DNA from 3 places in the Streptacidiphilus jeojiensis genome. Region 1 is predicted to be linked to each of the others. Evidence: riboswitches for the same ligand, from Rfam matches in the RefSeq annotation. Region 1 holds a riboswitch; each other region holds the start of a gene.
What was found. Region 1 has a riboswitch for cyclic di-AMP ahead of ABUW04_RS37390 (C40 family peptidase). Riboswitches for the same ligand answer to the same signal wherever they lie in the genome.
Positions count from the first base shown of each region.

Region 2: linked by a shared signal. The riboswitch ahead of ABUW04_RS09595 (transglycosylase family protein) and the one ahead of ABUW04_RS37390 (C40 family peptidase) in region 1 are both predicted to bind cyclic di-AMP.
Region 3: linked by a shared signal. The riboswitch ahead of ABUW04_RS39490 (M23 family metallopeptidase) and the one ahead of ABUW04_RS37390 (C40 family peptidase) in region 1 are both predicted to bind cyclic di-AMP.

Region 1 covers NZ_JBEUKS010000020.1:116,050-121,679, forward strand. The annotation lists gene ABUW04_RS37380 (hypothetical protein) at 1-711, opposite strand, end outside; gene ABUW04_RS37385 (C40 family peptidase) at 739-1,818, opposite strand; gene ABUW04_RS37390 (C40 family peptidase) at 2,033-3,109, opposite strand; cyclic di-AMP (ydaO/yuaA leader) riboswitch at 3,120-3,268, opposite strand; gene ABUW04_RS37395 (C40 family peptidase) at 3,611-4,693, opposite strand; gene ABUW04_RS37400 (NYN domain-containing protein) at 4,898-5,630, opposite strand, start outside.
Region 2 covers NZ_JBEUKS010000003.1:122,792-128,421, reverse strand. The annotation lists gene ABUW04_RS09595 (transglycosylase family protein) at 1-904, opposite strand, end outside; cyclic di-AMP (ydaO/yuaA leader) riboswitch at 911-1,071, opposite strand; gene ABUW04_RS09590 (FAD-dependent oxidoreductase) at 1,339-3,024, shown strand; gene ABUW04_RS09585 (ATP-binding protein) at 3,078-4,511, shown strand; gene ABUW04_RS09580 (UBP-type zinc finger domain-containing protein) at 4,508-4,861, shown strand; gene ykgO (type B 50S ribosomal protein L36) at 4,967-5,089, shown strand; gene egtD (L-histidine N(alpha)-methyltransferase) at 5,277-5,630, shown strand, end outside.
Region 3 covers NZ_JBEUKS010000026.1:5,598-11,227, forward strand. The annotation lists gene ABUW04_RS39475 (MFS transporter) at 1-79, shown strand, start outside; gene ABUW04_RS39480 (undecaprenyl-diphosphate phosphatase) at 237-1,169, shown strand; gene ABUW04_RS39485 (thioredoxin family protein) at 1,322-1,933, shown strand; cyclic di-AMP (ydaO/yuaA leader) riboswitch at 2,153-2,300, shown strand; gene ABUW04_RS39490 (M23 family metallopeptidase) at 2,313-3,278, shown strand; gene ABUW04_RS39495 (hypothetical protein) at 3,429-3,731, opposite strand; gene ABUW04_RS39500 (hypothetical protein) at 3,830-5,515, opposite strand.

The DNA of each region.
Region 1 (5,630 bases):
GAACTGGTCCAGCCCGAGCGGGGCCAGCAGCACCGTCCGCTGACCCCAGCCGGTGCCCCAGACCGCGCTGACGGCCGGCACCGCCCGGTCCGCCTCGTCGGCGAGCTGCTGCAACGTGCCCTGGTCGCGCAGCCCGAGCACCAGGCTGGACCGGCCCTGGACCACGGTGACCGGGCCCAGGTCCCACAGCTGGACGTCGCCGCCGGCGTGGTCGCTGTCCGAACTGAGCAGCCAGCCGCCGCCGCTGCCAGTGCCGCCGCTGCGGGTGAAGGTGAGGTACTGGGTCGCGGTCACCGGCTCGGAGTCGAAACCGCTGAGGCGGTAGGACAGTTCGACCCGGGTGGCGAGCCGCGCCGCCCCCTCGGCCCCGATCACCGGCGGCAGCGGATAGGCGTCCAGCGCCTGGAGCCGGTAGGTCCAGGCGCCGACCGGAACCTGGGCCAGGTTGCCCAGCATCGCGGCGCCGCTGTCGCGCAGGGCCTGCGCCGTCGGCAGCACCGTCGCGGCCAGCGCCGCCTGGTCCCGGGCCAGGACCGCGGCGGCCCGGCGGTCCAGCACCGCCTGCACCGCCCGCGCCGTCGCGGAGTCGGCCGTGCCCGAGGTGCCGCCGGAGGCGGTGTGCCGTCGGTCGTGCCACTCCTCACCGCCCAGCGCCCCGGCGACCAGCACCGCCGCACCCGCGGCCAGCACCGCCCTGCGCCCGGCCGGCATCAGCGGCACCCCCGTCCGGCGGGGAGGTCAGACCCGGACCACCTCGGCCACGGGCATGCTGGTGACCCGCTCGTAGCGGACCCTCGCCCCCGGGTAGGGCGCATGGATGACCGTCCCATTGCCTGCGTACATCCCGACGTGGTGCCTGTCGCCGTAGTAGATCACAAGGTCACCGGGCCTCGCCTGGCTCAGCGGGATCCGCTGCCCGGCGAAGGCCTGGCCCTGCGAGGTGCGGGGCAGCGTCACTCCGGCGTGGCGCCAGGACCAGTACATCAGCCCGGAGCAGTCGAACGATCCGGGCCCCGCCGATCCGTACACATAGGGTCTGCCCAGGGCGCTCTCGGCGGCCGCCAGCGCCTGCGCCGCCCGGGCCGAGGCCGGCCCCTGGCCGGAGAGCGGCGGCTGCTGCGCGGCCTGGGCCGCCGCTCCCGCCGCGTCGTCCTCACCCTGCTGGAGCTGGGCGCGCTGCGCCGCGGTCAGCGAGTCCAGCAGCGCCTTGGCATGGCCGAGCCGCTGCTGCACCTGGGTCTTGCTGCCGGCGATGGACTGACGCAGCGTCTCCAACCGGGCCAGCTGCGCCACCGCCTCGGCCCGGTCCTGCACCAGCTGCCGCTGGTCGGCCTCGATCTCCTGGAGCTTCAGCGCGGCCACGGCGTCGGCCTGGTCGGCACTGGACGCCTGCTCCAGGTACTGGTCCGGATGGGCGTTGAGCAGCAGCTTCACCAGCGGGTCCAGCCCGCCGCCCTGACGGTATTCGGCGCTGGCGATCGAACCCATGGACTGGAGCAGGGCGTTCACATGCTGCTGCTCCTCGGCGACCCGCTGCTGCAGCAGCACCGACTCGCGCTGGAGCGCGTGCTCCTGCTCCTGCGCCCCGTCGTACTGCTGGCCGGCCACCTCCGCCTGCGCGTAGAGGCCGTCGAGCTGGTGCTGCACGTCGTCGGCGGTGACCGGGGCGCCCCCTCCGGGGCTGCCCGGAGTCGCCAGGGCGCTGCCTCCGCCCGCGAGGACCGCCGCGGTGGCCGCCGCCAGGGTCGCGGCGGAACGCGACAGGGCTGCCACGGTGGAGTACTGGCCCAGCGGTCGGGCACGTCGGTGGGACGCCACGGGGAATGGCTCCATTCGTCGAAGCAGAGGACCGAGCGCCGACGTTAGCGAGTCGGACACATCGAGTCCAAACCCCAGCAAGGACGAAAATACCCCCGAAATTAGTACAACTTGACGAAACGCCATGTCGGGAGGGGTGTCCCGGACAGCGCAACGGGCCCGACCCCCCGCAGGGGATCGGGCCCGTACAGCCGTTTGGGCGGCCGGAACGCTCTCAGATGTGGCGCATCGCGTAGATGCTGCCGATCGTGTCGATGCTCTCGTACTTGACCACGGTGCCGGTGTGCGGGGCGTGCAGCACGGTGTTGTTGCCGGCGTAGATGCCGACGTGCGAGTCACCGTTGAAGAACACCAGGTCGCCGACCTGCAGGTTGGCGCGGGTGACCGCGGTACCCGCGTTGATCTGGTCGTAGGTGGTGCGGCCGATGGCCACCCCGGCCTGGGCGTAGGCCCACTGGGTCAGGCCCGAGCAGTCGAAGGTGTTCGGCCCGGTGGCGCCGTAGACGTAGGCGTCGCCGAGCTTGGTCTGGGCGGCCGCGTAGGCGATCGCCTCCACCGAGTCGCCGGCCTTGGAGGAGGACGAGCCGCTCGCACTGCTGGACGAGGAGGAGGACGAGGAGGAGCTGCTGGCGGCCGCGGCGGCCTTCTCCGCGGCTGCGGCGTTGGCGGCCTTCAGCGCCGCCGCCTGGGCGGCGGTGAGCGAGTCCAGCTTGGCCTGCGCGGCAGCGAGCTTCTTCTGCACCGAGGCCTTGGAGGCGGCGAGCTGCTTGCTGGTGGCGTCGAGGGCCTTCAGCTTGGTCTCGGCCTCGGACTTCTCGTTGTTGAGCGTCGACTGCTCGGTCTTCAGCTCGGCCAGCATGTTGGACTGGCTGGAGGTGATCTGGCTCTGCGCCGAGGCCGAGTTCAGGTACTCGGTCGGGTCCGAGGAGAGCATCAGCTGGACCGAGGGGTCGATCGCCCCGCTGCGGTACTGGGCGCTGGCGACCGCACCGAGGGCGGAGGCCTTGGCGGTGACCGAGGCCTGCTGCCGGGCCACCTGGTCCTGCAGCGTGTTGACCTGCTTCTGCAGGGTCTGCTGGTCGGACTGGGCCTTGTCGTACTGCTGAACTGCCGTGTCGGCGTCGCTGTTCAGCTTGTCGATCTGCGCCTTGAGTTCGGCGGTGGTCTGCTTCGGGGCCGCCTGCGCCGACTGGGCGGCGGTCGCGGAGAGGGCGACGGTTGTGGCCGCGGCAGCCGTGAGCACGGTTATGCGGGCGCGACCGGGGGTTTTGGGACGACGATGGGACGCCACGAAGGCGAGCTCCTTCTTCCTACGTCCGCCTACCGGGTGAGCTGACGGGTTCGGGCTGGAAGACGTGCCCTACGGCGCTTCACCGGCGTACCGGCCTGGCGTCGATTCACCCCGAGGAACGTGGTTCCCCGGCTCCGAGACTGACGGCTCTCCCCTGTGGTCGCCCCGATGGCTTCGGGACGGGCCTGCCGTGCGGTCGGACTCGGCGGAAACCTCCGCTGCCACCCAGGCTGGGTGATCGACTTCGCGGTGGTTCGATCGCTGACACTAGTGACCCAACCGTGATCCGTTCAAATCCCTGTAAGTAAAAACTATCTTTGGTTACGACACTGCATCAGATTTCCAACGGACCGTAGTCGCGGAATGACCATCTGGCGACGACATGGCGGTCAAATCGGTCATCAGGCCGAGGCGTTCGAGACCCGTGTGACGTGAGTCACATCAGGAGATAACCCACGCCTCAGCCGACTCCCAAACCTTCGGTCCGGAGCCGACCCTGCGTCAGAAGCGGCGAATCGCCACGATCGACCCGAAGTAGGACATCGGTTGGATCGACACGTTGTAGCCGTACTCGGGGGCGTTCAGCAGCATCCCGTTGCCGGCGTACATGCCGACATGCGCGCCGCCCTCCATCACCACGATGTCGCCGACCTTCAGGTCGGCGCTGGAGGCCACCCGGGTGCCCACCGACTCGTCGCCCTCGGAGGAGTGCGGCAGGCTGATGTTGGCGTGGGCGTAGGCCCACATCACCAGTCCGGAGCAGTCGAAGCTGTTGGGCCCGGCGCCGGCCCAGGCGTACGGGGCGATGCCGACCTTGCTCATCGCCGCCTCCATGGCGGTCCTCGCCGCGGCGGATATCCCGGAGAGGTTGATGTCGGACACCGACATGTGGTTGTCGGTGGAGTCCACCGAGCTGTAGCCGCCGCCACCGCCGGTGCCGGCCCCCTGCTCCTTGAGCGCCGCCGCCTCCACCGCGGCGCGTGCCGCCGCGGACAGCGAACTGAGCACGCTCTGGGCGTGGTTCAGCTTGGTCTGGGCGGTGTTCTTGGCCGTCTGCATCTGCTTGAGCAGCGCCTGCTGCGCCGTCAGCTCCTGGGCCGCCTGCGCCTTCTCCTCGGCCAGGGTCTTCTGCTGGCTCTGCAGCATCTGCAGCAGCGCGGCCTGGCTGCCGGCGACCTGGCTCTGGGTGGACGCCTGGTTCAGGTACTCCTCCGGGTTGGAGGAGAGCAGCAGCTTCACCGTCGGGTCCACCGCGCCCTCGCGGTACTCGGCGCTGGCCATCTGCCCGAGCTGGCCCAACTCCTTGTTCACCGCCGCCTGCTGGCGGGCTATCTCGTCCTGGAGCACACCGGTCTGCCGCTGCAGCTCCTGCTCCTGGCCCTGCGCCTGGTCGTACTGCTCCGTCGCCTTGTTCGCCGCCGACTGGTCCGCCTCGACCTGGGACTTCGCCTGGTCGGTGGTGGTCTTGGCCGGCGCTGCCTGAGCGGTCGCCTGAGCCGAGAGGGCCACAGCGGCGGCGGCAGCGGCGGTCAGGATCGACACCCGGGCGCGGCTGGGTTGCTTGGGGCGACGGTGCGTGGCCACAGAAGCTGGTCCCTTCGAGCAAACACTGGCGAACACAGACAGACGTTCACAGACAGAGGTTCGAAGGGAGAGACTAGTGAGATTGATGTGACTCTGTCGCCCTCGGCGGTGAGTCCGGGGGTGATTGGGCGCAATGTCCTTTATAGGAAAGCCCTTAAGGCACCCTGGGAGGCCACACAGGCTGGACCACTCGGCACGGATCGCTCAGGTGCGGACGAGCCGCCGCAGCAGCATCGCCGAGGGCACCGGACGCGCGCCGGCCTTCCGCACCCCGTCGGCCACCTCCTTGTCGGTGGACACCACGACCACCGGACGGCCCTCCGGCTCGGCCCGCACCAGACGCCGGATCAACTCGTCGGCGTTCTCCCCGGACCGGCTGAACAGCACCCGCACCCCGCGCGGCGGAGCCATCGGCACCGGCGCGTCCAGGTCCTTGCCGTCGAACACGCAGGTGATCTCCGCCCCGCTGTGCGCGGCGAGCATGGAGAGCCCGTTCAGCAGCCTGACCCGCTGCTTGTCCAGCGGCAGCGTCGGGTAGCCGCTCTTGGTGACGTTGTAGCCGTCCACCAGCAGATGCACCTGAGGGAGCGCCAGCAACTGGTCCAGCAGCGCGGGGTCGTCCCCGTCCAGGGCGCGTCTGGCCACGTCGTGCGGGGAGGCCGTGGTGGGCGCGACCGCCTCCACCGTGTCGGCCGGGCGGGTGGTGACCGGCTTCAGGCCCAGCTCCCGCTGCAGCCCCTGGGCGCCCTGCAGCACCACGTCCAGCAGCAGCCGCAGCCGCATCTCCTCGGCGCTGCGCCCCTCCCTGGACGCCCGTCTGGCCGCCTCGACGGCCGACTCGGCCTCGGCCAGCCGGTGCTTCAGCCGGCGCACCTCGCTGTCGGTGGTGCCGCGCTCGGTGGCACCGGCCGCCTTCAGCGCCTCCAGCTCGGCGGTG
Region 2 (5,630 bases), on a different contig from region 1:
CGTAGGACTCGCCGACCTTCGACAGGGCGAAGGAGGCGGCCGCGGCCATCCCGGTGCTGGAGGAGCTGGAGGAGGCGTCGCTCGCGGTGGTGCTGCTCGAGGAGGAGCTGCTGGACGAGGAGCTGCTCGAATCGCTGCTGGACGTGGTGGCCGAAGCGTCAGTGGCCGAGTCCGAGCTGCTGCTGGAGGACGAGGCCGAGGAGCTGCCCAGGGTCAGCTTCTGGCCCGGGTAGATCACGTCGGGGCCCGAGGTGAGCACCGAGCGGTTCAGCGCGTAGAGGCGCTGCCAGCCGCCGGAGACGTTCTCCTTGGCCGCGATGGTCGACAGCCAGTCGCCGGCGACGACGGTGTAGCTGCCGCTGCTCGCGGTGGTCGAGGAGGACGAGTCCGAGGACGAGGAGTCGGTGGACGCGGAGCTGGACGAGGACGAGTCCGAGGAGGAGCTGCTGGACGAGTCCGAGGAGGAGCTCGACGAGGAGCTGGAGGAGGACGAGGTGTCCACCGAGGCGGCGGCGCCGCCCTGGGTGAGACCGGCCTGCGGCCCGCAGACCGGCCAGGCGGTCGGGCCCTGCGAGGCCAGGACCTTCTCGGCGACCGCGATCTGCTGGTCCTTGGTGGCCTGGTCGGCGGTGGAGGCGTACTGGGTGCCGCCGTAGGCGGCCCAGGTGGACGCCGAGAACTGCAGACCGCCGTAGTAGCCGTTGCCGGTGTTGATGGACCAGTCGCCCGAACTCTCGCACTGGGCGACCTTGTCCCAGGTGGAGACGGTCGCGGCGGAGGCGGTGGTGGCGGTGACCAGCGGGACGGCCAGGCCGACGCCAGCCAGGCCGGTGGCGGCGATGAGGCGCTGGGCGGTGGTGCGTCGGGTCTTCGTGGCGCGGTGACGCCCGTGGACGGACAGCATGAAGCAGCGTTTCCTCTCCCACGCCTACGAGGTGAGCTGTCGGATTCGGGCTGGAGTTGCCCGGCCGTGCGCAGCACGGCTTCACCCCAAGCCGCGTCGACGACGAGCGTCGGCGCGGCGACTTACCTGGTTCCCCCGCTCCTGCCGTGGTGCGGTATGTGGGTCGCAACTCCTCCGGCGGCAGGACTCGGCGTTCCGGAGTTGTTGGTTCCGCTTAAGTGCGAATGCCAGAAAGGTAGGCAGACCTTGATTGAAACCACAACAGACTGTGGGATCCGTCACGCCCCGGTTCCATGATTCACAGGTTCCGGACCCCATTCGCCGCACCTGCTCACACGACGCCAGGATCAGCCGCGCCCGAGCGGATAGCGTAGGAACCGGGCCCTGGGACAACCTGCGGGCCGGGGCACATCCGACGACAGGGCGGAGCCGCGATGCCGACGACAACCGGACCGGAGAGCACCAGACGACCGGTGATCGTGACCGTGGACGACGACCCGTCGGTGTCCCGGGCGGTCGCCAGGGACCTGCGCCGTCGCTACGGCGAGGACCATCGCATCGTACGGGCCGAGTCGGGCCCCTCGGCGCTGGAGGCGCTGCGGGAGATGAAGCTGCGCGGCGAACCGGTCGCGGTGCTGCTGGCCGACCACCGGATGCCGGAGATGAACGGCATCGAGTTCCTGGAAGCGGCCATGGACATCTACCCCCAGGCCCGCCGGGTGCTGCTGACCGCCTACGCGGACACCGGCGCGGCCATCGACGCCATCAATGTGGTGGACCTCGACAACTACCTGCTCAAGCCCTGGGACCCGCCCGAGGAGAAGCTCTACCCGGTGCTGGACAGCCTGCTCAAGGCCTGGCAGGCCACTGACCCGCCCGAGGTGCACGAGATCAAGGTGGTCGGACACCGGTGGTCGGCCCGCTCCTCAGAGGTCCGCGAGTTCCTGGCCCGCAACCAGGTCCCCTACCGCTGGTACTCGGTCACCGAGGCCGAGGGCAGACACCTGCTGGCGGCCGCCGGTGAGGACGGGGAACGGCTGCCGGTGGTGATCACCCCGGACGGCGGCGCACTGGTGGAGCCCAGCAACGAGGAGGTGGCCCAGCGGGTCGGCCTGTCCACCACGCCCGCCGCCGACTTCTACGACCTCATCGTCATCGGCGGCGGCCCGGCCGGCCTGGGCGCGGCCGTCTACGGCGCCTCCGAGGGCCTGCGCACCGTCCTGATCGAGCGCACCGCCACCGGCGGCCAGGCCGGGCAGAGCTCCCGGATCGAGAACTACCTGGGCTTCCCGGACGGGGTCTCCGGCGCCCAGCTGGCCGGCCGGGCCCGCCGCCAGGCCGTCAAGTTCGGCGCCGAGATCCTGACCGCCCGCGAGGTGACCGGCTTCGAGGTCTGCGGCTCGGCCCGCACGGTCCGCTTCGCGGACGGCAGCGTCATCGCCGCCCACACCGTCATCCTGGCCACCGGCGTCGCCTACCGGCAGCTGGCCGCCCCCGGTATGGAGGAGCTGATCGGCTGCGGCATCTTCTACGGCTCCGCACTGACCGAGACGGTCGGCTGCGCCGGCCAGGACGTCTACATCGTCGGCGGCGCCAACTCGGCCGGGCAGGCCGCGGTCTTCCTGTCCCGGGGCGCCAAGTCGGTGACCATGCTGGTGCGCGGCGACTCGCTGACCGCCTCCATGTCGCACTACCTGATCCAGCAGGTCGAGGCCGACCCGATGATCACGGTCCGCACCCACACCGAGGTCGTCGCCGCCCACGGCGAGGACCACCTCGAACGGCTGACCCTGCGCGACACCACGACCGGCGACACCGAGGAGGTCGACGCGCAGTGGCTGTTCGTCTTCATCGGTGCGGTGCCGATGACCGACTGGCTGGACGGGGTGGTGGTGCGCGACGACCACGGCTTCATCCTGGCCGGACCCGACCTGGGCGAGGCCGGGCAGCGCTCCGGCGGCTGGCCGCTGGAGCGTCCGCCGCACCATCTGGAGACCAGCGTGCCCGGTGTGTTCGTGGCCGGCGACGTCCGCTCGGAGTCCGCGAAGCGGGTCGCCTCGGCGGTCGGCGAGGGCTCGATGGCGGTCATGTTCGTCCACCGTTACCTGGACAAGCTGTGACCGGCGGGACCGGCGGGACCGGCGGGACCGGCGGGACGGGCGGGGTCAGCGGGGTGAACTGTTCGCCGGAGGAGCTGCGCTCGCTGTTCCTGTTCGAGAAGCTGACCTTCGACCAGTTGGCCTGGCTGTGCCGGGTGGGCCGGGTCGAGACGTTCGAGCCCGGCCCGGTGTACGCCGAGGGCGAGCCGGCGACCTGCTTCTACGTCATGGTCGAGGGCACCGTGGTGCTCTCCCGCAGGGTCGGCCCCGACGACATCGAGGTCAACCGCAGCTCCAGCCCCGGCGTCTACTCCGGCGCCTTCCAGGCCTACCTGGGCGAGCAGGTGCCGCAGGTGTACGTGAACTCGATGCGGGTGGTCGTGCCCTCTCGGTTCTTCGTGCTGTCGGCCCACGACTTCGCCTCGCTGATGCACGACTGGTTCCCCATGGCCGAACACCTGCTGGAGGGCCTCTTCTTCGGCACAAAGACGCTGCAGCAGGCGGTCGGCCAGCGCGAGCGGCTGCTGGCGCTGGGCACCCTGTCGGCCGGGCTCACCCATGAGCTGAACAACCCCGCCGCGGCGGCGGTCCGCGCCACCGCGGCCCTGCGGGAGCGGGTCGCGCAGATGCGCGGCGCCCTCGGCGAGCTGGCCGCCAGCTCCGACAAGGGCGCGGCGCTGGACAAACTGGTGCACCTGCAGGACGACGCGGTGCGGGCCGCCGCCGGGCAGCCGGTGCTGGGCCCGCTGGAGGCCTCCGACCGCGAGGACGCCCTCACCGACTGGCTGGACGACCACGACGTGGCCGAGGGCTGGGAGCTGGCCCCGGTGCTGGTCCAGGCCGGCCTGGACTCCGACTGGCTGGAGCAGGTCGAGGCGGCCGTCGGCGCCGAGTACCTGCCGAAGGCACTGAGCTGGCTGGTCCAGGGCGTGGAGACCGAGCTGCTGCTGTCCGAGATCGAGGCGGCGTCCTCGCGGATCTCCTCGCTGGTGGGCGCCGCCCGGCAGTACTCCCAGCTGGACCGCGCCCCCTACCAGCAGGTCGACCTGCACGAGCTGCTGGAGAGCACCCTGGTCATCATGGGCGGCAAGATCGGCCCCGGCGTCACCGTGGTGCGCGACTACGACCGCTCGCTGCCCCGGGTCCCAGCCTTCGCCGCGGAGCTCAACCAGGTGTGGACCAACCTGATCGACAACGCCCTGTACGCCATGGCCGGGCACGGCACGCTGACCATCAGCACCCGGGTGGAGCACGACCAGGCGGTGGTCGGCTTCCGCGACACCGGCCCCGGGGTGCCCCCGGACATCCAGGGCCGGATCTTCGAGCCCTTCTTCACCAGCAAGCCGGTCGGCGAGGGCACCGGCCTCGGCCTCGACATCTCCTGGCGGATCGTCGTGCACCGCCACCACGGGGACCTTAGGGTCGAATCCGTACCGGGCGACACCCTGTTCCGGGTGGCGCTGCCGCTGACCGCACACGATCCCGACCAGGAAGAAGCTGCCACATGACCGACACTCCGGCGATCGACCCGACCGCGGCGCCCAGCGGTGCCGGCTGCGCAGAGTGCGACGCCGCCGGCGGATGGTGGTTCCACCTGCGCCGCTGCGCGCAGTGCGGCCACATCGGCTGCTGCGACAGCTCGCCCTCGCAGCACGCCAGCGCACACGCGGCCGCCGCAGGCCATCCGGTGATCACCAGCTTCGAACCGGGCGAGGACTGGTTCTGGAGCTACCCGGACGAGCAGTTCTACGAGAGCGGCCCGGCCCTGGCCACCCCCGACCACCACCCCCTCGACCAGCCCACCCCCGGCCCGGCCGGCCGGGTGCCCCGGGACTGGCAGCAGCACCTGCACCGGTAGGGACCCTGCACCGGCAGGGACGGTCCCCGCCGGTGGGGCGGGCGGCGGAATACGGGAACCCCCATCCTCGTTGACATGGGCACAGCACGAGGAGAGGAACCGCCCATGAAGGTCCGCCAGTCGCTTCGCTCGCTGAAGGCCAAGCCGGGCGCGCAGGTAGTCCGCCGCCGCGGCCGCGTCTTCGTCATCAACCGCCGCGACCCCCGCTACAAGGCCCGCCAGGGCTGACCGGGAGCCGCGCGGGTCACTACTCCGGCCCACGACTCCCCCGCCCCACCGCCGCCGGTCCAGCCCCGACGTCCGTCCGGACGCCGGGGCTTCCTGCTGCCGTGATCTTCACACTGCCGCAACGACCCGGGGATACCCTGGCGCACCACGCCGGCCACCCGCTCCGACCGCTAGGACCCCGCGCCCCATGACCGAGAGCCGCCTCACCGTCGACGACCGACTGCCCGCCGACTACTTCACCCGCACCCTGCACCAGGACGTCCGCACCGGCCTGAGCGCCGTACCGCGCACCCTTCCGGCGAAGTGGCTCTACGACAAGCGCGGCAGCGACCTCTTCGAGCAGATCACCAGGCTCCCGGACTACTACCCGACCCGGGCCGAGCAGGAGATCCTGACCCAGCGGGCCACCGAGATAGCCGCGATCACCCGCGCCACCACCCTGATCGAGCTGGGCTCCGGCTCCTCCCGCAAGACCCGACTGCTGCTGGACGCCCTGACCGCAGGCGGAACCCTGCGGCGCTACGCCCCCCTCGACGTCAGC
Region 3 (5,630 bases), on a different contig from region 1:
CAACGCCGTGCGGCGGACCAGGGTGGTCACCACCTCGGTCGAGCCGCGGCTGGCGGGCGAGCTGCGCCCGGCGGCCTGACGGCCCGACGGCTGCGGGGTGTGACGGCTTCGGCGACCTGTCCCGGGTGAACGCTCGGGGGCCGAGCGGTGAACAAGGGGCGTGCGGTGGTGGAGGGTCTACATCGCTGTAGTACTTTCTGACTGCCACTGTCGATCCCCTGTGCCGAAGGTCGCCGATGTCCGTCCTCACCTATCCAGAAGCGATCGGCGTCGGCCTGCTCCAGGGCGTCACGGAGCTCTTCCCGGTCTCCAGTCTCGGCCACAGCATCCTGGTGCCCGCCCTGATCGGCGGCTCCTGGAAGCGCGACCTCAATGTCGCCGCCGCCGACTCCCCGTACCTCAACGTGCTGATCGGTCTGCACCTGGCCACCGCGCTGGCGCTGGTGGTGTTCTTCTGGCGGGACTGGGTCCGGGTGATCTCCGGCTTCGTCAGCTCGGTCCGCGAGCGGCGGATCGAGACCGTGGACCAGAAGCTGGCCTGGCTGCTGATCGTGGCGACCATCCCGGTCGGCATCGCCGGACTCGCGCTCGACAAGGTGTTCCGTGAGCACCTGGGCAAGCCGATCCCGGCGGCGATCTTCCTGACCCTCAACGGTCTGGTGCTGTTCATCGCCGAGCGGCTCAAGCGCGGCGGGACCGGACGGCGCAGGGCCGGCGACCCGGCCCCGGTCGAGGCGGGCCCGGACGCCGAGGAGGTGGACCCCGACGTCCTCTCCGACCGCAGGATCACCAAGCTGCGCTGGGGCTCGGCGCTGATCGTCGGCGGCGCCCAGATCCTGGCGCTGCTGCCGGGCATCAGCCGTTCCGGGGTGACCATAAGCGCCGGCATCTTCAAGGGCCTGCGGCACGAGGACTCGGCCCGCTTCGCCTTCCTGCTGGCGACCCCGGTGATCGGGGCGGCCGCGCTGCTCAAGGTTCCCTCGCTGATGGGGCACCAGGGCGACGGCATCCGCGGGCAGGTGCTGGCCGGAGCGGTGGCGGCGTTCGTCGCCGGGTACGTCGCCGTGCGGTTCCTGACCAAGTACTTCGAGACCCGGACGCTGACGCCGTTCGCGATCTACTGCACGGTCGCCGGCCTCGGCAGCCTCGCCTACCTCACCCTCGGCTGAGCCCTGCGCAGGCCCGTTCGGGGGAGTCCCTCGTACGGGTGATCGAGGCGCTCCCTCCGCGTTGCTGCACCCGGGAAGCTCCGTTGCTCTGATCCCATGATCGTGGAGATCCTCCACCGGCGACGGTGGGGTGGAGCGAGGGAGGGAGTGCCGTGCGCGGGTTTCGGCGACGGGTTGCCGTGATCGCCGGTGCGCTGGGAGCCCTGCTGCTGCTCGGTGGCTGCATGACGGTGTCCGGGCAGGCACCCGGCCACCGCGGGGCGCCGGGCGACGCCGCCACCCCTGGAGCCGCCCACGGCGCGGGCCAGGTGGGTTACGCCCATCCGTTCGTCCCGCTGCCCTCGGTGAGCCTCGCCCCGGTTCCGGACAGCTACGACCCCTCGGCGGACGCCAACGCCGCGGTGGCCGCGGCCGTCGCGGCGTCCGGGGTGGACGGCCGACCGGTGCTGCTCGACTTCGGCTCCTCCTGGTGCGAGGACTGCCAGGCGCTGTCCGCGCTGGTGGACACCCCCGGGGTGAACCGCATCCTGGCCCGCAACTACCACCTGGTGACCGTGGACGTCGGGCACTACGACCTGAACACCCAACTGGCGGCCCGCTACGTCTCGTTGGCGCAGAGCGGGATCCCCGCCCTGGTGCTGCTCGGCCCGGACGGCACCAAGCGGGACACCGGCGACCCGTCGGCGTTCGCCAATGCGCGCGACCTGGACGCCGACGGCTTCGCCGGAACCCTGGTCGACTGGCTCTACCTGCCGTCCCGGTGAGCACCGGGGCTGCGGGGAAGCTGCGGGGAAGCTGCAGGGAAGGTGAGAAGAGTCGGGCTGATGCATACTCAGGAACAGTCACTGCGGGGCAGAACCGGACAAAACTCGACTCCGCTCCGTGAGCACTCAACTGCACCCCCTGGATTGCTTGGCATCAACCGTCACTAGGATTACCGTTCAATAACGCAGTGCGAAGGTCTGCCGTTGCTCGGACGGCATCGCACGCGATCGCCTAATCCTGTCTGGAACCGGGGAACCATTCGGTACTGAGGTTCAGTACCCCGGGGTGAATCGGCCGCACCTGGCCGTAGGAGACCTTCCTCTCCGAACCCGTCAGCTAACCCGGTCGGCGAGATGGAAGGAAAGGAGCACGCCGAACGTGGCGTCGAACTCGCCCACCTGGGCACCCGTGGCACCCGTGCAGCCGATCCCGCCGCAGCGGACCGCCCCCTCGGCGGTGCTGGGCTTCGCGGCCATGGCCGCGGTCGGTGCCACCGGAGCCGTCGCGCTCGCGGCCCCCTCCGCATCGGCGGCCGTACGCGAGACCGGGGGCAGCACCCTGGTCGCCCAGGAGCAGGCCCACGGCACCACGGCGACCCTCACCAGGCCCGCGGCCGACCCGGGTACGGCCCTGGCCGACCGGATCCGCACCCAGGCCGCGCAGCAGCGGGCGACCGCCGAGGACACGGCCCGGCGCCAGGCGGCGGCCGAGGCCGCGGCGCGCCAGGCAGCGGCCAGGGAGGCGGCGGCCCGCGAGACGGCGGCGCAGGAGGCTGCCGAACAGGCCCGTGCGGCCGAGCTGGCCGCCCAGCAGGCCGCGGCCCAGGCAACGGCGGCGGCCCGGCAGGCAGTTGCGACGCAGGCGGCAGCGGCACAGACCGTGGCCGCTCAGACCGCAGCCGCACAGACCGCGGCGGCGCAGCAGACCACGGCTCGGGCCGGGGTCGGCGCCCTGGTGGCGCCGATCGCCTCGGCGGTCGCCGGATCCGGCTTCGGCCAGTCCGACTCGCTCTGGTCCCAGCTGCACACCGGACAGGACTTCACCGCCCCGACCGGCACCCCGGTGGTCGCGGTCGGCGGCGGCACCATCACCTCGGCCGGCTGGGCCGGGGCGTACGGCTACCGCGTGGTGGAGACGCTGGCCGACGGCACCGAGGTCTGGTACTGCCACCTCTCGGTGATCGGCGTCGGCTCCGGCACGGTGACGGCCGGTCAGCCCATTGGCCGGGTCGGCGCGACCGGCAGCAACGTCAACGCCCCGCACCTGCACCTGGAGGTGCGTCCGAGCGGCGGCGAGCCGGTCGACCCGGCGGCCTGGCTGTCCCAGCACGGCCTGGCGCTCTGACAGTCCCGGCACTGCCGCTGGTCCGACGCGTGATCCCGAGCGGCACCCCCTGAACTCCGACGGTCCCGGTGACACCCCCCGACACTGGGACCGTCGGCCTGTCCGGCCCCGACTCCGAGTCCGACTCCGACCGCTGCCGCCGGCGACCCGTCAGGCGCGTCGGTCCACGGCCGCCCAGGACGCCAGCGCGACGCCGGAGGACACGGCGGCCACCGACGGCCAGGCGCCCAGCTTCTTCGCCAGCGGGTGCGAGCCCGCGAACGCGGCGACGTACAGGCCGCTCAGCGCCACCGCGGTGGCCGGGCCGGCCGTCCGCTTCCACTGCGTCGCCGCGACCGCGCCGGCCGCGAGCAGGGCCACCCCGCCCAGCTCCCGCCGCTTGGTCGCCCGGGCGATCCCGTAACCGCCGACGAGCCCGCCCGCCGCGACCAAGGACGAGGGAATGCGTGCCATCTCCGTACGACCTTCCTGAGATCCGAACGCCGGAACCACTGCTGCTCCGACCCTAACCCGGCCCCGGTGGCGCGCCCGGGCCGGGCCGGGCCGGGGACTCAGTTGGTCCTGGTGTTCCGCAGGTGCAGGCCCATGTAGCCGATGTAGATCTTCCCGGTCCCCGAGCAGTCGTCGAAGTAGTGCAGCCGGGGCGCGGTACCGCCACCGCCTATCCGCAGATGGGCGCCCATGAAGACCTTGCCGGCCGGGTTGACCTCGACCGGGACCGGGAGCTCGCGCTCGCCCTTCCACTTGGTGTTGGTGCGGACCGTGCGCGACTCGTCGCGGATCACCTTGCGCGGCGGGAAGACATGGCAGTCGACCGGGGTGTTCTCGCACCAGCGGCGGAAGTCGCCGCCGGACTCGCCGTGCACCGCCGCCTCGGCGTAGTCCTGCAGCGCGAGCAGCGCGTCCCAGGCCATCCTGACCCAGGTGGGGTGGTCGGTCTGGTCGTCCAGCTCGCGGGTCAGTCGGGGGTCGCCGGTGAAGGAGAGCAGCGGGAACTCGTCGATCCGCTCGACCAGCTCGGCGAAGGAGACCGGGTCGACCCGGGTGGTGGCCGGCTCGGCGCGGTTCGCGCCCTCGCCGCCGTCCGCCTCGGCCAGCCGCCCGCGCAGCGACCTGACCTGGGTGCGGGCCTCGCGCAGCTCGCTGTACTGCTCGTCGTACTCGGCGGCCAGCTGCGACTCGCGCTCCTCGGCGTCCCGCAGCCAGCGGCGCACCTCCTGGAGCTCCTCGGCGCGGGCCCGCTCCTCGTGGACCTCCTCCTCGTGGTGGTCCACCAGCAGGCTGCCGGGCTGGACGCCGTCGATCGCGGCGATGTCCGCGCTCTCCTCGGACCAGGGGGCCGATCCGCCGCGCAGGTTCTGGGCCCGCAGCGGCGGCAGCCCGGCCAGGGCCTCCGGCAGCGGGGACTGCACCGCCAGCCGGCGCGGCAGCCAGGCCAGCAGGCCGGAGGCGCGGCGCAGGTCGGTGTCCAGGGTGTGCCGGCCCATCACCCGGTGCCGCTGGGCCTCGGGCGCCCAGGCCGGGTCCAGGCCGGGGAGGTAGGTGCGCACCGCGCCGCCGTACACCCGGTGGTGCTCCAGGGCCCGGTTGAAGTCCCGCTCGGCGCCGGGGGCCAGCGCGTAGAGCACGGCGAGGCCGGCGCAGCCGCGCAGCAGCGGGTCCACGGTCTCGGCCAGCCAGTCGTCGAAGTCCGTGCGCGGGGGAGTGCTGGCGACCACGATCGGCATCCGGCGGTCCGGGTCGCAGAGCTCGTCCAGCACCTCGTCGACGTCGCCGCGTTCGATGACGGTGGGCATGCCGTGCACCCGGGCCGCGCCCTGGTGCTCGCCCTCGGCCGCGCCGAGCACGTCGAGCAGGCCTCGGGCCAGGGCGGGAACCGGGGCCTTGGTCGCCGAGGCGCCGCGTACCGGCAGCTGTTCGGCGTCCAGGCGCACCCAGGTGCCGCCGGTGGGAGGGGTGCTGATCGTCAGTGAGGTCTGCCAGATTCCCTGGGGCGTGAACTCGCGTAGTCGCCAGCGCGCGACCGACTCCTTGGCGCCGCTGGCGCCTCTGACCCGGTCCTTCAGGGCGCAGTCGAGCACGGCCTGCGCCCCGACCCGGTGGCGGCCGTCCTCGGCGCCGGGGTCCTCATAGTGCTGGGCCTTCAGCCAGTGTCTGACCTGCTGTCCCGCGAGGGTGACCGTGTCGCGGTGGCTGTGGCCACTGGTCACGGCCATGCGGTAGATGCCATCTGTCATCCGCGGGCCTCCTGACGCTGTGTCGGCGTCTCCGCACGCTGCATGCGGGGTCAGAAGGTCCAACGCGGGAGGGACCCCCGATGGTTCCGGTGCGATCAGCCAAGGGCGTGAACGA